DNA from 3 places in the Variovorax sp. RO1 genome. Region 1 is predicted to be linked to each of the others. Evidence: predicted binding sites of a transcription regulator. Region 1 holds the regulator's gene; each other region holds the start of a gene.
What was found. Region 1 encodes sigma-54, which starts transcription at its own class of promoters, with help from an activator protein. Its sites were predicted from a motif close to TGGCANGNAANCTGCTTT; they were not measured.

Region 1 (4,365 bases):
GTGGCGGCGAGCGAGTTGGTGACCACGCTGATCTTCACATTGCGCCCGCGGATCTCGCGCATCACCTCCAGCCCCGACACGCCCGGGATCAGGTAGGGCGAGACCAGCGTCACCTCGCTGCGCGCGCGGCGCATCTGCTCGACCACGTTGTAGCGCACGCTGTCGACGTCGAGCAGCGGCACGCCGCCGTACGACGCGGTCTTGCCGATCACGCGGTCGGGCGAATCGGCGTACGCCTCGGCGGTGGTCCAGATCAGGCCGAGCTTGCCGGCGTCGAGGTCGTCGGCCACGGGGCTGTAGCCCAGCAGGTCGTTGGGCGCGGGCTTGGGCGGCGGCGGCGTGGTGTCGGGGCCGGTGGCGGCATCGAAGCGGCGCTGCAGCTCTTCGCGCGGCAGGTCGGTGCGCACGACCGAGCCGATCGGGCGCACGTGCGGGCTGTTCCAGTACTGGTCGAACAGCACGCCCAGGCGCGGGATCAATGCACCCGTGACGAAGGTGTCGAGATCGATGAAGTTCTGGCCCGAGGTGCGCCGGAAGTACTGGTTGCCGATGTTGCGCCCGCCCGCCACCGCCATCGCGCCGTCGGCGATGAAGAGCTTGTTGTGCATGCGGCGGTTGACGCGGCTGAAGTCGAACAGCGACGCGGTGAAGCGCCTGAGCAGGCTGCCGCGCCCGGCCGGAAACGGATTGAACAGGCGCAGCTCCACGTTCGGCGTGGCGGCCAGCCCCAGCAGGAGTTCGTCTTCGCCGGACGTGTACAGGTCGTCCATCAACAGGCGCACGCGCACGCCGCGCTGGGCCGCATCCCGCAGGGTGCGCAGCAGGTAGCGGCCGGTCTCGTCGTTCTCGATCTGGTAGTACTGCACGTCGAGCGTGCGCTGCGCGCGGCGCGCGAGCTGCAGGCGCGTGTCGAAGGCGAAGTCGCCGCCGGGCATCAGGCGAAAGCCGCTGAGGTCGGGGTCGGGCTGCGAGGCCAGCGCGATCTTGCCGAGCGCAGTGTCGGCCGAGACGGCGATGGCCTTGGTGGGTGCGCGCGGTGCTTCGTCGGGCAGCGTGGCGCAGCCGGTGAACAGCAACGCAGTTGCGATGACGACAACCCAATGCCCACAGCGCGACAGCAGGCGATGGGTCATCGTGAGCTTTCTACAGGGCCTTGCGCAGGTTGGCCGGCGCGATGCGCAGGGCTTCGCGGTACTTGGCCACGGTGCGGCGCGCGCACTCGATGCCCTGCTCCTTCAGCATCTCGGAAATCTGGCTGTCGGACAGCGGCTTCTTGATGCTCTCGGAACTCACGAACTGCTTGATGAGCGCGCGCACCGCAGTGCTCGACGCGTTGCCGCCGGTCTCGGTGCCTAGCGCCGAACCGAAGAAGTACTTGAGCTCGACGGTGCCGAAGGGCGTCGACATGTACTTGGCGGTGGTCACGCGCGAGATGGTCGATTCGTGCAGGCCCAGCTCGTCTGCAATCTCGCGCAGCACCAGCGGGCGCATCGCGAGTTCGCCGTGCACGAAGTAGCTCTTCTGCCGTTCGACGATGGCGTTGCTCACGCGCAGGATGGTGTCGAAGCGCTGCTGGATGTTCTTGATGAACCAGCGCGCCTCCTGCAGCCGCTGCGACAGCGCCTGGCTGCCCTCGCCCTTGTGCGCCTTGAGCGCGCCGGCGTAGATGTCGTGCACGCGCAGGCGCGGCATGACCTCGGGGTTCAGCATGACGCGGAACTTGATGTTGGTGCCGCGGCCCGTCTTGGTGACGATCACGTCGGGCACGACGATGTTGCGTTCGACGTCGACAAAACGGCGGCCCGGCTTGGGCTCCAGGCGCGCAATGATCTGCAGCGCCGAGCGCACCAGCTCTTCGTTCGTGCGCGTGAGCGTGGCCAGGCGCTTGAAGTCGCGCCGCGCGAGCAGCTCCATCGGCTGCTTGCAGATCGCGATGGCGGTCTTGCGCACGAGCGCTTCGGCCTCGGTCTCGTCTTCGTTCGCGAGCGCCTTCAGCTGGATGCTCAGGCATTCGCCGAGGTCGCGCGCGCCGACACCGACGGGCTCCAGGCTCTGCAGCAGGCCGAGCGCCACCTGGAAGTGGTGCACGAGGTCGTCGAACTGGTCGTTGTCGTCGCCTGCCAGGCCCGAGGCCAGCGCGGGCAGCGAGTCTTCGAGGTAGCCGTCGTCGTTGAGCGATTCGATCAGAAAGCGCAGCGCGGCGCAGTCGTTTTCGTTGAGCCGCAGGGTCAGCGCCTGGCGGTGCAGGAACGATTGCAGCGACTCCTGGCTGCGCGCGAGTTCGGTGGCGTCGGCACGCTCGTCGTCGCCGAGGTTGTTCTGGCGCGCGGGCGCATCGCTGCCCCACTCGCTGTCGTCGGGCGCCATCTCGACGGTACCGTCGCCTTCCCAGTCGGGCTCGCGCTCGGTGATCTCGGCGGCAGGGCCGTCGGATTCCGGTGTGGACGTGGTCGCTTCGCTGGAAGCGGTGGAGGCACTGGGGGCGGACGGCGCGAAATCGCCCTCGCCGGTGTCACCGCCATCGTCGCGTGGCACGGGCGTGTCGACAGCATCGAGCCCGAACTCTTCGCGCGCCGCTTCTTCCGCGGTGCGTTCGAGGAACGGGTTCTCGTCCAGCATCTGCTCCACCTCCTGGCTCAGTTCGAGCGTGGAGAGTTGGAGCAGGCGAATGGACTGCTGCAGCTGCGGCGTGAGCGCCAGATGCTGCGAGACGCGAAGGGACAGCCCTTGCTTCATGAAAAGATGGCTCCCCCCCAGGCTGCGCGCTTCGCGCTACGCCAACCCCCTACCGGGGGCGGGCCGACCGCTTCGGGCGGCCGTGCGCGGCGCCCCCCGCGAGGAAGTTCCGCGCGGACGGTGGCCACGTTGATCCTTGACCCTCGCCGCACGGTCACATCCGGAAGTGCTCGCCCAGGTACACCCTGCGTACCTCGGCGTTGTCGACGATCTCCGAGGGTGTGCCTTGTGCCAGCACGTGCCCGTCGCTGATGATGAACGCGTGATCGCAGATGCCCAGCGTTTCACGCACGTTGTGGTCGGTGATGAGCACGCCGATGCCGCGCTCTTTCAGGAAACTGATGATCCGCTGGATCTCGATCACCGCGATCGGGTCGATGCCGGCAAAGGGCTCGTCCAGCAGGATGAAGCGCGGCTGCGTGGCCAGCGCACGCGCGATTTCGACGCGGCGGCGCTCGCCGCCCGACAGTGCGAGCGCGGGCGAATCGCGCAGGTGGTCGACGCGCAGGTCGGACAGCAGGTCGGCCAGTCGCTCTTCGGTGGCCTGCTTCGACAACGGCACCATGCGGCCGTTGGCGTCGGGCTCGCGCTGCAGCTCGAGCACGGCACGCACGTTTTCCTCGACCGTGAGCTTGCGGAAGATCGACGCTTCCTGCGGCAGGTAGCTCAGGCCCATGCGCGCGCGGCGGTGAATGGGCATGTGGGCGATGGGCTCGCCGTCGATGGTGATCTCGCCGGCATCGGCACGCACCAGCCCCACGATCATGTAGAACGAGGTGGTCTTGCCCGCGCCGTTGGGGCCGAGCAGTCCGACGACTTCGCCCTTCTGCACATCGAGCGAGACGTCTTTGACGACCGTGCGGCTGCCGTAGCTCTTCTTGAGGCCGCGCGCCACGAGGCGGCTGCCGGGGACGCCGTCGGCGGTCGTCTGGGTTCCTGCGGTTTCGATCACTTGCGCCCTTCCCCTTCGGTGCTGCCGCCCAGCGTGGTGCTCGGGCGCAGCCCGGCGCCGGGCGCGGGGGTGGGTGCCGGAGCGGCGGGCTTCTTGCCGCCGGCTGCCGGTGCGGAGCCGCCCGCCGCCGGGGCCGCGGCGGCCTTCGGCGTGAGAATGGCCTTCACGCGGCCACCGCTGCCCCCCGAGACGCCGGCGTTCGGCGGCACGAGGGAGCCGTTGACGGTGTAGGTGTCGTTGCTCTGGTCGTAGACGATCAGCGCGCCGCTGCTCTCGTCGTTGGCCGTGGCGCCCACCAGCCGGCGCATGACGGCGCGGCGGATGAACTTGACGTTGTCGGCGCGGCTGTCGTACTCGATGACTTCCGACTCGCCCTCGATCCACTCGTCGCCGGCGTTGCGCTTCTGCTTGTAATAGGCCAGCTTGCCGGGCGCCGCCGTGACCACGCCGTACTGGTAGCCCTCGGCGTCCTGGCGCACGTCCAGCCGCGCACCGCGGATGATGATCGTGCCCTTCGTGACCAGCACATTGCCGGTGAACACGCTGGTCTGTTTCAGGTCGTCGTAGCGCATCGAGTCGGACTCGATGTTCATCGGCTTGGTGCGGTCGGCGGTTTCAGCCAGGGCGCCGGAGGCGGCTCCGGCCAGCAACAGCGCGCCGAAAGCCAGGCGGCCGAG
Region 2 (4,365 bases), on a different contig from region 1:
TTTCGCGGTTCTTTGCGATTTCTTTCAGCGCAATTTCGAGCTCGTAGACCTGGTCGTTGCGCGCTTCGTCGACGCGCGGCGCCTGGCTCGTCGGGCCGATGAACATGCCCGAGAACAGGTAGCTCAGCGACGGGTGGTTGTGCCAGTACAGCAGCAGGCTGGCCAGCAGCTCGGGCCGGCGCAGGAAGGGGCTGTCGGCGGGCGTGGCGCCGCCCATCACGAAGTGGTTGCCACCGCCGGTGCCGGTATGGCGGCCATCGGTCATGAACTTCTCGGCCGACAGGCGGGTTTCGAACGCGGCGTTGTAGAGAAACTCGGTGTGGTCGACGAGTTCCTTCCAGTTGTGGGCCGGGTGGATGTTGACTTCGATCACGCCCGGGTCGGGCGTCACGGCCAGCATCTTCAGGCGCGGGTCGCGCGGCGGCGGATAGCCCTCCATCACGATGCGCACGCCGAGCTGTTTCGCGGTGGCTTCGATGGCGGCGACGAGGTCGAGGTAGTCCTCCAGGCGCGCGAGCGGCGGCATGAAGACGTAGAGCACGCCCGAGGCGCTGCCTTTCTTCTCGGCCGCGGGGCCGTTGGCACGGCGCGGGTCGCGCACCTCGACGCACAGCGCGGTGCGCGTGACCCAGTGGGCGGATTCGCCGCGCAGTGGCTGGCGCGTGGCGGGTGTGGCGGAGGCACTGGCGGCATCAGCGGCTGCTACTGCTGCCGCATCGCCCTTCGCCGCATCGCCGGGGCTCTGCATGCGCAGCGACGCGGCCACCACGGGCGGCGTGCCGAAGGTGTAGGGCACGTCGCCCAGTTCGGCACCGGCCGCCGTCGTGGCGGTGGCGTAGCGCGCGCGGTAGTCGGACGCGCTCGGCAAGGCGCCGCGCGGCGCGGTCGGGTCGCGCTCGATGAGGTAGGGGTAGTCGCCCTTGCTGGCCCACGGCTGCGAGTCGAGCGGCAGGCGGTAGCCCATGGGCGAGTCGCCCGGGATCAGGAACAGGCGGTCGTCGCGCAGGAACCAGGGGCCGGTCTTCCAGCCGGGGCCGGCGAGCGCGGGCGTGTCGATGTTCGCGTTGCCGGGTTCGATGGGCAGCATGTAGCCGATGACGGCGTCGAGCTTCTGCGTGAAGACGCGGCGCAGGCGCACGCGTTCAAGTTCGTCGTCGAGCTTGGAGTCGAAGGGGTCGACGTTCACCGGCAGGCGACGCTCACGCCAGAGGTAGTAGTAGGTGTCTTCGTAGCCGGGCTGCATGTAGCGCTCGGTGAGGCCCAGCTTGTGCGCCAGCACGGTGGTGAAGCGGCGCGCGTCTTCGCTTGTGTAGTGCGTGGGCACGCGCTCGTCGGCGAACAGCTCGGGGTCGTGCCACAGCGTCTGGCCGTCGGCGCGCCAGAAGATCGACAGCGCCCAGCGCGGCAGCTGCTCGCCCGGGTACCACTTGCCCTGGCCGAAATGCAGGAAGCCGCCCTGGCCGTACTCTGCGCGCAGCTTGTGCACGAGCTCGGTGGCGTAGCCGCGCTTGGTGGGGCCGAGCGCGTCGGTGTTCCATTCGGGCGCGTCGCGGTCGCTGGTGGCCACGTAGGTGGGCTCACCGCCCATCGTGAGGCGCACGTCGCCAGCCACGAGGCGCGCATCGACGGCGTCGCCGAGCGCGAGCACCTCGGCCCATTGTTCTTCGGTGTAGGGCTTGGTGACGCGTGGCGATTCGTAGATGCGCGTGACCTTCATCTCGTGGCTGAACTCGACCTCGGATTCGTCGACGCCGCCCTCGATGGGCGCGGCGCTCGACGGCGAGGGCGTGCAGGCCAGCGGAATGTGGCCTTCACCGGCCATGAGGCCCGAGGTGGCGTCGAGGCCGATCCAGCCGGCGCCCGGCAGGAACACCTCGCACCAGGCGTGCAGGTCGGTGAAGTCGACCGTGGTGCCGCTCGGGCCGTCGAGCGCCTTCACGTCGGGCGTGAGCTGGATCAGGTAGCCCGAGACGAAACGCGCGGCCAGGCCCATGTGGCGCAGCAGCTGCACCAGCAGCCAGCCCGAGTCGCGGCACGAGCCGCTGCCGTTGGTGAGCGTTTCTTCCGGCGTCTGCACGCCGGGCTCCATGCGGATGAGGTAGTTGACGTCCTGCTGCACCTGCTGGTTGATGCCAACCAGGAAGTCGATGGTGCGCTGCTCCTTGCGATCGACCTTGTCGAGGTAGGCCTCCAGCAGCGGCGTGACCGGGTCGGCCACGAGGTAGGGCGCCAGCTCTTCGGCTTGCGAGGCCGTGTACTTGAACGGGAAGTTCTCGGCCTGCGGCTCGAGAAAGAAGTCGAAGGGGTTGTAGACCGCCATCTCGACCACGAGGTCGACCGTGACCTTGAACTCGCGCGTTTTCTCGGGAAACACGAGCCGCGCCTGGTAGTTGGCGAACGGGTCTTGCATCCAGTTGACGAAGTGCTCAGCCGGTTCGACCCGCAGCGAATACGAGATCACATTGCTGCGGCAATGGGGCGCGGGGCGCAGTCGCACGACTTGCGGGCCCAACTGCACCAGGCGGTCGTATGTGTAGTGGGTGACGTGGTGGAGTGCGGCGTGAATGGACATGCGTAGGGGCGTGCAGTGCAGCGAGGTTGCATCGAAAAGATGTCTCTGGTGAGACGCATACTAGCCCAGTTGCCAAGCAATTAACGCGCCATCGAGCGTGGATTGGGGGAGGGTTTGCATCATGGTTTCAGAGGTGTCTGGAGGTCGGTCGCGGCGTGCGTCCGGCGTGGTGGCGGGTGGGTCGGGGGCCTTCGTTGCGCTCGGCGGCACGCTGCTCGGCGCGGCCTTGCAGCTGCGCCAGCCGCAGCTGTGGGAGGCCGGCGTTTACGTTGCGTTGCTGCTCGTGGGGCTCGGCGGCGGATGGCTGCTGTGGCGGTGGCGCGGGCGTCGGCTGATCGTGCTGGTGCTGTCGCTGGCCTGCGGCGCGATGGCCGGTGCGGGTCTGGCCGGATGGCGTGCGACGGCCTATGCGGATGGGGCGCTGAGTCCGCAGCTCGAAGGGCGCGACCTGCGGCTCACGGGCGTGGTCTCTCAGATGCCGCAGCACAGCGAGATCGGAACGCGCTTCCGTTTCGATGTGGAGGCCGCGCAATGGGCCGAGGCTTCGCGCGGCGCTGCGCCGCCGAAGGTGCCCTCACGCATCGCGCTCGCCTGGTACGGCGAACACAGCGGCGTGTGGGAGCAACCCGCCGAGCGGCGTGCGTCCACGGCGCGCAGCGTGGGCGAGGTGCACGCCGGTCAGCGCTGGCAACTGACCGTGCGCCTGCGCGCGCCGCACGGCAACCTCAATCCGCACGGCTTCGACAGCGAGCTGTGGGCGTGGGAGCAGGGCGTGCATGCCCAGGGCCATGTGCGGGCCGGGGCACGCGACCTCGCGCCGCGACTGCTGGGCACCACGTGGCTACACCCGATCGAGCGGGCACGTGAGGCCGTGCGCGATGACGTCTTCGCGCGCGTGGACGACCGGCGGCAGGCCGGCGTGATCGCCGCGCTGGTCACGGGCGACCAAGGCGCCATCGACCGCGCCGACTGGGATGTGTTCCGTGCCACCGGCGTGGCGCACCTGATGTCGATCTCGGGCCTGCACATCACGCTGTTCGCATGGTTCGCGGCGCATGTCGTGGGCGCGCTCTGGCGACGCAGCAGCCGGCTCATGCTGTGGCTGCCCGCGCAGCAAGCTGCCCTCGCGGGTGGTGTGCTGCTGGCCGCGCTCTATGCGCTCTTCAGTGGATGGGGTGTGCCCTCGCAGCGCACGGTCTGGATGCTCGCGGCCGTGGCGCTGCTGCGCCTGACCGGCAGGCGCTGGCCGTGGCCGTATGTCTGGCTGCTGACGGCAGCGGTCGTGGTGGCCGCCGACCCATGGGCGCTGCTGCAGGCCGGCTTCTGGCTCAGCTTCGTGGCGGTGGCGGTGCTGTTCGCCTCGGCAACGGCCGTGCCGGGCGAGGGCAGGGTGGGGGCGCTCACGCGGCTGCGCCGCTTCTTCCGCGAGCAATGGACCATCACGCTGGCGCTCGCGCCGCTGAGCCTTCTGCTGTTCCAGCAGGTGTCCGCGGTCGGGCTCGTGGCCAATGCGATCGCGATCCCGTGGGTGACGCTGGTGATCACGCCACTGGCGATGCTCGGCGTGGCGGTGCCGCCGCTGTGGGACGTGGCGGCCGGCGCCGTGAAGCTGTTCGCCCTGTTGCTGCAAGCGTTCGCGGGCTTGCCGTTCGCCACGCTGTCGATGGCCGCACCGCCGCCGTGGCTGGCTGCGGGCGGCGTGGCGGGTGGCGTGCTGCTGGCGATGCGCCTGCCGTGGTCGATGCGCACCCTCGGCCTGCCGCTGTTGTTGCCGGTGCTGCTGTGGCAGCCGG
Region 3 (4,365 bases), 970 kb from region 1:
GTTGATCTCGTGACCACGGAAGAACTCGAACATGTCTTCGATGCGAGCGAACACGTACGTGCCGCAGTCGCCGCCGATGTACAGCCGGCCACCCCAGGTGATCACGTCGAACCAGTAGATGCTGCTACCGGGGCGCTTGAATCGGAGGTGCCGATCCACGCCGTCATCGCGCAGGATGGTCATCTCGTGCTGGGCCACGTCCTGTGGGAAGCGGGCTGCGACTTCAGCCTCGGCGAATCGACGCGCGCTCACGCTGCACCTCCGACGCGCGGCTGCGGAACGTCGAAGCCATCGGGCATGTACTCGCGCCAGATCGCACCATCGGGGTCCAGCTCGATCTGCATCTGCTGCAGCGTCGCGAAGTGCCGTGCTCCGTGGATGTGATCCTCGGAACGGTCGGCCATCCGATAGCCCCACTCGGTGCGCGTGGTGGTCGCCAGCTTGGTGCGATAGACACGCATCTGCTCGTCGTGCTCGAAGTCGTTCAGCAGGTTCTGCTTGGCAGCGGCACCGCCGACGACGGACAAACGAACCTTTGGGAACGGGCGCACGGCCACGTCGGAGAAGTTCGGCGCGAGCATCACAACACCTCGAGCGACAGTTCGTCGCCAGCCAGGCATTCCGCAACGAAGGCCTTCGCAGCCTCGCGGTCCGGATGCTCGGTGATCGTGACTTCGCACTCTTCCTGGAAGAGCTGCAAGTCAATGTGCAGCAGAGAGTCCATGTTCTTCACTCCAAGAGGCAGCGGGGTGCTGCGTTGGGTGAATTATGCAAACAAGTTTGCCGGCAAGGCAAGGGGTTAATGCAAAATAGTTTGCTCGCACGGCCGCTGATTTATGACCGCGCGGTCAGTAACCGCGAAGTGTGCAAAAGTGCCGCTAGATCGCGCAGGCCTTGTCGGCATACTCGCCGCCATGCCAAGCGTCTACCTTGCCGGCCCTGATGTGTTTCGCCCCGATGCAGTCGAGCACCTCCAGAGGCTCGCGCGCGTTGCCGAGGCGTTCGGCCTCGAAGCGCTGGTGCCGATCGATGGCACGGCTGCCGGCGCACAGACAGCGCAAGCCATCTACGACACGAACCTGGCGCTGCTGCGGCGTGCCGACGGCGTCGTGGCTAACCTCAGGCCGTTCCGAGGCACTGAGCCGGACTCTGGGACGGTCTTCGAGGTCGGCGCAGCCGTGATGCTGGGCTTGCCCGTGGTGGCGTACGGAGTGGGGAAGGGCGACTACCTGCGCAAGGTCCGGCGACAGTTGCCAACTGAGCCCGATGTGGCGGGCGTGCTGCGCGACATGGGCGGGATGGCCATCGAGGACTTCGGCCTCAGGCTCAATCTCATGCTGGCCTGCTCTGTGGATTTCGAGGACTCTGCCGAGGAAGCACTCATCGCGCTATCAACCAGGCTGGGCACGCGGCCGCGCGTCACTGGCGAGTCGGCTTGATCAGAGCCTTCTCGATCATGGCCTCGCACTTGGTCATGCCTGCTGCGGGATAGCAGCCACTCTTGAACACTTCGTAGGAATCCAGTGCTGAGCGAGCCGCCAGCCAAGCCTCCTTCTTCTCGCGACCGAGCTCTGCGCATTCCCATAGTTCGGGCGCCTCCGCAGCATCACATTTCACTCGGGCTGCCTGGATGTATCGAGCCACAACGGACGCGCCGAAATCTGGCTCTTCGTGGTTGAGCTGATCGCACCCTGCGTTGAGCGCACAGAACAGCACGACCGCAAGCGCAGAAGAGGCGACTCTGATTCTCATGTTCGAAGGCTAGCAGTTCGATCGCGAACCTCGAGCGTTATCCTTCTCGGATGGCCCTACCGAACTTAAAAAAACTGCGCACTGACCGACTGCTTTCTCAGATCGAGCTCGGCGAAGCCATCGGCATTTCATCGCGCACCTTGATGCGATGGGAGGCAGGGCAGGGCGAGCCAGGGGCGTCCGAGTTGCTGCAGCTCGCGCGCTTCTTTCGAGTGAGCATCGATCAGTTGGTCGGCGACCTTCTTCCACCCGAATCTACCGGCGAACTACCGAGAGTCGCCGATTTGTCTGGGCGGCAACTCGACTACTGGGTGGCTCGCACGCGAGGCATGCCAGCCGAGATGCTGGAAGACGGCCCGGTTGTGTATGTGCCAGGCGAAGGGCAGATGCCAGTCCCCGCATACAGCACCGACCCTTCCCATGCCAATCCGATCATGGAGAGCATGGGCATGCACTTGTGCCCCGCGGCATCAGGGGCGACTTTCGATGGTGAAGTGAAGCAGCAGCCGGGCTGGATTGCCCGTTGCGCGGAGAGCTCAAGGGCAGCTTGGGGGCGAACGATGCTGGAAGCTGGAATGCGGGCCTATCTGCTCTTCGAGATCGGCGACCAGGTGCTGACGTGATGCGTCACAACGGCTGCGCGTTTCTGACAAATTTGTTCACGCAAAACACAATTTGTCTCATTTGATTGGCGGAGTTGCATCGGTTTTTGGGGTTTTCACCCACAAAAGCAATTCCTAAGTTCTCAATTCCTCATGCCGCGCGCTTGGCACACCTCCTGCGGATAGGTAAGCGCTCCAGGAGGGAATCTCCTGGTGAATCAACCCAACCGAGGACTTTCATGAACCATCGCACTCTCGCTCGCCGCGCTCAAGCCGGCTTTACCCTCATCGAATTGATGATCGTGGTCGCGATCATCGGCATCCTGGCGGCCGTCGCTCTGCCGGCGTATCAGGACTACACCGTCCGCGCCAAGGCATCAGAAGGCATGGGCCTCGCCACCGCCGCCAAGACCGCGCTGTCTGAAGCTGCTGCCCGCGGCGACATTTCGGCCGTCACGAACGCGGCCGCTGCCGACGACGTCCTCGGATTGCCTGTCGCAACCGCGATCAACGGCAATGTCGTCGCAAGCGTGGCCGCAGCAGGCACCAGCGTTGCAGGCGCAAACCCGCAAACTGGCACGATCACCATTACCTACAAGGCTGCAGCAGCCAACATTCCGCCAGATCTGGCTGGCAAGGTTCTGGTTCTGAATGGTTCTTTCGGTGCGGGCAGCGCTGTCTGGTCCGTCGAAACCGGCGCGACGACCACTCTGGCCGCGAAGTTCCGCCCAAAGCTCTAACCCCGTAACCGGGGCTCACGAAGCCGCCTTCGGGCGGCTTTTTCACGTCTGCTGCTCAGACCTGCTCGCTGCGCCAGACCGTCAGCACCTTGCCGAACACGGCGAAGTCCATCTTCTGGGTGATCTCGAAGGCGTCGTAGTCTGGGTTGAAGGACTTGGCGCGCAGCACCAGGCCGTTCTCCGTGGGGATGCGCTGCAGCTGCTTGATGAAGCCGTGGTTGCCGACGCGGAAGAAGTAGACGCCATCGCCGCCGCTTTCCACGTCCGTGACGCCCCTGTCGAGCAACAGCGGGTCGCCGGGGTTGTACTTCGGCTTCATTGAGGGGCCGAAGCCCGTCACGATGCACAGGTTCGCGCGCCCCGTGTGGTGCTGCACGTTGAGCCGGAGCCATTCCGGGTCCACACGCCAACTCTTGATCAGACCGGGGGGTTGCTCCTCGAGCACCAGGCCGCCGTTCCCCATCGCGCCGGCGGCGTCGTACTGAGCGATCAGGTAGTCCTTCGGATCGTCCGCAGGCTCCGTCGTCACGACGAACGTGGATGGCGCGGCTCCAGGCACGAACGCCCCGGCCTTGAGCGTCTCGACATTCGTTCCCATGGCCGCCGCCAGCGCGGCGATGTACCTGGGCGTCCGAATGTCCTTCTTCAGAAGATTCTCAATGTCCTGCCGCTTGCAGAGGCTGTCCGCTTCGATGCCCGCGCCGCTTTGAACTGTGGAGACGGCGGCGGCCAGGTCGGCGACCGTAAACGGTTCGCTCGCCTCATCGCTTTTCCAAGAGAGGTATTCGATGACCTGCTGAGCGAGCGTTTTCATGCAAAGGATTTTGCATCCTCTTGACTGCAAAGAAGTTTGCGAGATAAACTGCAAACTACTTTGCTCTTGAGGTGTTTTATGCAGCAGCCGACCGGTATCGAGCTCGCGGTCACGATGAAAGGCAGTCCCGCCAAATTGGCGGAGGCTGTGGGGAACGGGGTTCTGAGACAACACGTTGAGTACTGGCTGAAGGCTGGAATCGTTTCAGCAGATCAGGCGCCGTACGTCTCCGCAGCGACGGGCATCCCCATCGAGAAGCTGAACAGCAAAGTGAACTGGGCGCTCGCTCGAAAGATCCGCGCCAAGGCATCTGCCGAGCCCAAGGCCCCCATCGGCGAGGGCGCCTAAGCCATGGCCTCCATGCCCATCTGGCTCCAGATTCCGTTCGTGCTCATCGGCGCGATCGCGCTGTCCGGCGCCGCTCTCGCGCTGCTTGCGAAAGAGGTCTGACATGCAT

Region 2: the regulator sigma-54 is predicted to act here: its motif matches at 2,646-2,663, upstream of CY658_RS22905 (transglutaminase family protein).
Region 3: the regulator sigma-54 is predicted to act here: its motif matches at 2,520-2,537, upstream of CY658_RS04890 (pilin).

What each region holds. Positions count from the first base shown of each region.
Region 1 covers NZ_PKMT01000001.1:51,557-55,921, reverse strand. Annotated here, with positions in the region: gene CY658_RS00245 (phospholipase D family protein) at 1-1,133, opposite strand, end outside; gene rpoN (RNA polymerase factor sigma-54) at 1,144-2,736, opposite strand; gene lptB (LPS export ABC transporter ATP-binding protein) at 2,891-3,688, opposite strand; gene lptA (lipopolysaccharide transport periplasmic protein LptA) at 3,685-4,365, opposite strand, start outside.
Region 2 covers NZ_PKMT01000004.1:529,731-534,095, forward strand. Annotated here, with positions in the region: gene CY658_RS22905 (transglutaminase family protein) at 1-2,572, opposite strand, end outside; gene CY658_RS22910 (DNA internalization-related competence protein ComEC/Rec2) at 2,694-4,365, shown strand, end outside.
Region 3 covers NZ_PKMT01000001.1:1,020,732-1,025,096, forward strand. Annotated here, with positions in the region: gene CY658_RS04865 (hypothetical protein) at 1-252, opposite strand, end outside; gene CY658_RS04870 (hypothetical protein) at 249-581, opposite strand; gene CY658_RS32680 (hypothetical protein) at 581-724, opposite strand; gene CY658_RS04875 (nucleoside 2-deoxyribosyltransferase) at 915-1,439, shown strand; gene CY658_RS04880 (hypothetical protein) at 1,420-1,752, opposite strand; gene CY658_RS04885 (helix-turn-helix domain-containing protein) at 1,803-2,375, shown strand; gene CY658_RS04890 (pilin) at 2,594-3,094, shown strand; gene CY658_RS04895 (S24 family peptidase) at 3,150-3,908, opposite strand; gene CY658_RS04900 (hypothetical protein) at 3,987-4,256, shown strand.